2 linked regions of the Stappia indica genome follow. Each later gene encodes a partner of the first gene's protein in a complex. Links are inferred from orthologs where the notes say so. Each region holds a gene or a part of one and is shown on either strand. Other genes may lie near its edges.

Evidence for each region. The genes of interacting proteins can lie anywhere in the genome.
Region 2: the proteins of groL (region 1) and metK are in contact, whole or in part, in a cryo-EM structure (PDB 8P4O), measured with the Escherichia coli proteins. The link is inferred for Stappia indica from one-to-one orthologs.

Annotation. Positions count from the first base shown.
Region 1 is NZ_CP046908.1:3,880,956-3,883,802, forward strand. What follows is about bases 4-2,844. They hold groL (chaperonin GroEL), read right to left. Parts: upstream 2,323-2,844; coding sequence 685-2,322; downstream 4-684. Other genes in these bases: GH266_RS18105 (SlyX family protein), read right to left, coding at 4-128; groES (co-chaperone GroES), read right to left, coding at 2,428-2,715. Outside these bases: more of GH266_RS18105, read right to left, coding at 1-3.
Region 2 is NZ_CP046908.1:3,235,481-3,238,310, reverse strand. The notes cover bases 3-2,826. They hold metK (methionine adenosyltransferase), read right to left. Parts: upstream 2,089-2,826; coding sequence 916-2,088; downstream 3-915. Other genes in these bases: GH266_RS15210 (helix-turn-helix domain-containing protein), read right to left, coding at 2,296-2,703; trmB (tRNA (guanine(46)-N(7))-methyltransferase TrmB), read right to left, coding at 105-791. UniProt on the Escherichia coli protein: Catalyzes the formation of S-adenosylmethionine (AdoMet) from methionine and ATP.

The sequences.
Region 1 (2,847 bases):
CGGCGGTTCAGCATGTCGATCTGGTCGGCCTGGCGGGTGACCACCTCGTTCAGGTCCTCGACGGTGCGCGTCTGGAAGGCGAGCTGCTCTTCCAGCCGCTCGATGCGGGCTAGCGTTTCGCGGTCCATTGCACTTTTCCTCAGGTCTTCTCGTAGGTTCTCTCTCGCCGGCCTTTCCGGGCGGCTCTCCGGCCTCGCCATACCCTTTGCCCGCGCGGCTGTCCATGCGGGTGAGGTTGTGAGGCGGTGCCACCCACCCAGGCTGTCACGCCGGGCAAGGCGAAGCCGCGACCCGGTGCCCATTGGCACCCCGGCCGGCGTGAGGCGGGAAGGCATTCGTCACCTTCTCGGCTGTCATGCCTGCGACAGGCAGGCATCCAGTATCCGCCGGGCGCGGTTGTGGCGCTCACGCCGCAGCTCCGACGCCGCGACCTGAGTCGTATCTCCTGTGGTTACTGGTTCCCGGTCTCCAGCTTCGCTGGAACCGGGAGGACACCCCTTGCACGCAAAATCGGGTGAGGTGCTTTTAACTCCCCTCGTGCGAAAGATCGGGGCCGTCTTCAAGACGGGAATGAGGGACCAACTCGCCGACATGAGCTGATGACGGCTGTGGGACGCAGCCCCCATAAACGCAAATGGGCGGCCCGAGGGCCGCCCATTCGTTGTTTCTGGCTTTATGGACTTCTTAGAAGTCCATGCCGCCCATACCGCCGCCCGGCATGGCCGGAGCCGGAGCGTCCTTCTTCGGAAGCTCGGCGACCATCGCCTCGGTGGTGATCAGCAGGCCGGCGATCGAAGCCGCGTCCTGGAGGGCCGTGCGCACGACCTTGGTCGGGTCGATGATGCCGGTCTCCACCATGTTGACGTACTTCTCCGTCTGGGCGTTGAAGCCGAACGTCTCGTCGTTGTTCTCCAGGATCTTGCCGACCACGATCGAACCCTCGACGCCCGCGTTCTGGGCGATCTGGCGGATCGGAGCCTCAAGAGCGCGCAGGACGATCTTGATGCCGGCCATGATGTCCGGATTGTCGGAGGTCAGGGCCTCGACGGCCTTCTTGGCACGCAGCAGGGCAACACCGCCGCCCGGGACGATGCCTTCCTCAACGGCCGCACGGGTCGCGTTGAGGGCGTCGTCGACGCGGTCCTTCTTCTCCTTCACCTCGACCTCGGTCGCACCGCCGACGCGGATCACCGCGACGCCGCCGGCGAGCTTGGCAAGACGCTCCTGCAGCTTCTCGCGGTCGTAGTCGGAGGTGGTCTCCTCGATCTGCGCCTTGATCTGCGCAACGCGGCCCTCGATGTCGGCCTTGTCGCCGGCGCCGTCGACGATGGTGGTGTTCTCCTTGGTGATGGAGACCTTCTCGGCGGTGCCGAGCATGTCGAGCGTGACGTTCTCGAGCTTGATGCCGAGATCCTCGGAGATCACCGTGCCGCCGGTCAGGACGGCGATGTCCTCGAGCATGGCCTTGCGGCGGTCACCGAAGCCCGGAGCCTTGACGGCGGCGATCTTCAGGCCGCCACGCAGCTTGTTGACCACGAGCGTGGCGAGAGCCTCGCCCTCGACGTCCTCGGCGATGATCAGCAGCGGACGGCTGGACTGGACGACGGCCTCGAGGATCGGCAGCATGGCCTGCAGGTTCGAGAGCTTCTTCTCGTGCAGCAGGATGTACGGCTTCTCCAACTCGGCGACCATCTTCTCGGCATTGGTCACGAAGTAGGGCGACAGGTAGCCGCGGTCGAACTGCATGCCCTCGACGACCTCGAGCTCGGTCTCAAGCGACTTGGCCTCCTCGACGGTGATCACGCCCTCGTTGCCGACGCGCTGCATCGCGCTGGCGATGTCCTCGCCGATCTGGGTGTCGCCGTTGGCCGAGATCGTGCCGACCTGCGCCACTTCGGCGGAGGTGGAGATCTTCTTGGAGCGGGCCTCGAGGTCCTTGACGGCGGTCTGGGCAGCCAGGTCGACGCCGCGCTTCAGGTCCATCGGGTTCATGCCGGCGGCAACGGCCTTGACGCCCTCGCGGACGATGGCCTGGGCCAGGACGGTCGCGGTGGTCGTGCCGTCGCCGGCGATGTCGTTGGTCTTCGACGCGACTTCGCGCACCATCTGCGCGCCCATGTTCTCGAACTTGTCCTCAAGCTCGATTTCCTTGGCGACGGAGACGCCGTCCTTGGTGATGCGCGGGGCGCCGAAGGCCTTGTCGATGACGACGTTGCGGCCCTTCGGGCCGAGCGTCACCTTGACGGCGTTGGCGAGGATGTCCACGCCGCGCAGCATGCGGTCGCGGGCGTCGGAAGAGAACTTGACGTCTTTGGCAGCCATTTTCAGGTCTCCATGTGGTTTGGGTCGTCGCGGTATCGCGCCTGCGGCCTTGAAGAGGGCCTGCGGCTGGCGACCGCGAAAAGGACAGGAAAAGCGCGGTGCGGCTTAGCCGACCACGCCCATGATGTCGCTTTCCTTCATGATCAGAAGGTCTTCGCCGTCGATCTTGACTTCGGTGCCCGACCACTTGCCGAACAGCACGCGATCGCCAGCCTTGACGTCGAGGGCGATCAGATCGCCATTGTCCTTGCGGCCACCGGGGCCGACGGCGACGACTTCGCCTTCCTGCGGCTTTTCCTTGGCGGTGTCCGGAATGATGATGCCACCGGCGGTCTTCGCTTCGGAGTCGACGCGGCGAACGACGACGCGATCATGCAGAGGACGGAACTTCATGTCGTGCTCTTTCCTTTTGGGGCCAGCGTGGTACTTGTCGCGCCTGCGCCCCTCCGTCGGGGTCGCCCGGATCGCCGACCACGTTGGCACTCTGTGAATGAGAGTGCTAACAGCGAGCTTGATGTAGGCGCC
Region 2 (2,830 bases), 650 kb from region 1 along the record:
TACTGCTCATGCGAGCCGATAGAGAATTTGAGTAGCGTCACTATACGCCGATAGCCGCCAAACGCAAGAAAATTCGCCGCTTGCCCGGATTCCGCCGCCCCGTATCAGACCTTGCGGAACTCCAGATAGTGGCCCTTGCGGCCCTCGCGATAGGCCTTTGCCTCGTAGCGCGTGCCCGACCAGGGCTGCCAGGGAACCAGCCAGTCGGGCGCAGCTTCCGCCGTCCATTCGAAGGCGGGATGGGCGAGCAGGCGGGCCAGCGTCCAGTCGACATAGGTGTCGATGTCGCTGGCGAAGCGGTAGAGCGCACCGGGCTTCAGCACGCGTGCCATGCGGTCCAGATTGACCGGATTGACGAAGCGGCGCTTCCAGTGCCGGCGCTTGGGCCAGGGGTCGGGGTAGAGCTGGTAGATGCCGTCGAGCGAGGCGTCCGGCAGCCAGTCAAGCAGCTTGATCGCGTCGTCGCCATAGACCCGGACATTGGCGAGCTCCTCCGTCTCCACCTCGACCACCGCCTTGGCGAGGCTGCTGACGAAAGGCTCGACGCCGATGAAGCCGGTCTGCGGCAGCCGCCTTGCCTCGTGCAAAAGGTGCTCGCCGCCGCCGAAGCCGATCTCCATCCACACCGTCTCGACCTTGCCCGCAAACAGCTCGCGCACGTCTTGCGGCGCCGGCTGCGACAGGTCCGGCTGCAGGCGCTCAAGGGCGCTTTCGAAGACTTCGCGGCGCTGCGCGCGAAGCGGCTTGCCGACGCGGCGGCCGAAGAAGGAGCCCTTGCTGTGGTCGGTCATATGCGTGCAGGTCCGGCACTCTATGCCCTTGGGCGACACGTCGCGGGGCAGCGGAAACGACGTCCGCCCGGCACCAGGGTGCCGGGCGGGATGGCAAGCCGCGGCCTTTCGGCCCGGCACGATGTCAGGCGACGGCGTCGCGCAGCGCGTGCACCAGGTCGATCTTCTCCCAGGAGAAACCACCGTCCTCCTCCGGCTCGCGGCCGAAGTGGCCATAGGCGGCCGTGCGGGCGTAGATCGGCCGGTTCAGGCTGAGGTGCTGGCGGATGCCGCGCGGGGTCAGGTTCATCACCTCGCGCAGGGCCTTTTCCAGCTTCGCCTCGTCGACCTTGCCGGTGCCGTGCAGGTCGACATAGACCGACAGCGGCTCGGCGACGCCGATGGCGTAGGAGAGCTGGATGGTGCAGCGGTCGGCCAGATTGGCCGCAACCACGTTCTTGGCGAGATAGCGGGCTGCGTAAGCCGCCGAACGGTCGACCTTGGTCGGGTCCTTGCCCGAGAAGGCGCCGCCGCCATGCGGGGCAGCACCGCCATAGGTGTCGACGATGATCTTGCGGCCGGTCAGGCCGGCATCGCCGTCGGGACCGCCGATCACGAAGGCGCCCGTCGGGTTGACGTGCCACGCGGTGTCCTTGGTGACCCAGCCGCCCGGCAGCGCCGTGACGATGTAGGGCTCGACGATGGCGCGGATGTCATGGGAGGTGAGCTTGGGGTCGAGGTGCTGGGTCGACAGCACGATCGAGGTCACGCCGACCGGCAGACCGTTCTCGTAGCGCACGGTGACCTGGCTCTTGGCGTCCGGCCCGAGCGCCGGCTCCTTGCCGGTCTTGCGGGCTTCGGCCAGCAGGCGGAGGATCTTGTGCGAATAGTAGATCGGCGCCGGCATCAGCTCCGGCGTCTCGCGGCAGGCGTAGCCGAACATGATGCCCTGGTCGCCGGCGCCTTCGTCCTTGTTGTCGGCCGCATCGACGCCCTGGGCGATGTGGGCCGACTGGGCGTGCAGGTGGACGGCGATGTCGCAGGCCTCCCAGTGGAAGCCCTCCTGCTCATAGCCGATGTCGCGAATGGCCATGCGCGCCAGATGCGCGATGTATTCGTTGGTGATCGTCGCCGGACCGCGGGTCTCGCCCGCAATCACCACGCGATTGGTGGTTGCCAGCGTTTCGCAGGCGACGCGCGCCTCCGGCATCTCGGCGATGAATGCATCGACGACCGTATCCGAAATGCGGTCGCAGACCTTGTCCGGATGGCCTTCCGACACGGATTCGGAAGTGAAGAGATAATCTTGACGAGCCACGTTCAACCGTCCTTCTGGGAAGAATAGAAAGAAGCGGCAGGGACCCCCGCCGCCACGCACGACACATGCCAGCGAAGACGACGGCTCGTCAAGCCATGCGGGACCGCAACCGGCAACGGCGCGGTTGTACCGCAGTCCGGCAGGACCTGCGGACCGGGCGGAGAAGGCAAGGCCTTCGCCGTCCGTCCGCATCATGAAATCCGGGTATCAGACCTCTTCGCCGGCCAGGGCGCGGACGAGGTCGACGACACGGCGCCGCACCTTGGCATCCTCGATCCGCACGAAGGCCTTGTTCAGCGACAGGCCTTCCGAGGAAGACAGGAAATCGACCACATAGGATGCCGGCTTGGCCTCGCCGAAGCCGCTCGCATCGTCCGGCGTGCCCGGCGCATCCTCGAAGAAGAAGGCGACCGGCACCTTCAGGATCGTGGCGATGTGCTGCAGCCGGCTGGCGCCGATGCGGTTGGTGCCTTTTTCATACTTCTGAATCTGCTGAAATGTGATGCCAAGGCTCTCGCCAAGCTTCTCCTGGCTCATTCCAAGCATCATCCTGCGCAGTCGCACGCGGCTGCCAACATGCACGTCGATGGGGTTCGGTGCTTTCTTGCTGCTCATTGTCGTCTTCTTTCCGGATCTTTCGAATGCTGTGACCATACTTGTTTTACCCAGCGTTTCTTCGCTCGACCCAAGACGTCTTCGCCGGATGCGTGCATCCGAACACCAGAACATCGTGGAAGAACCG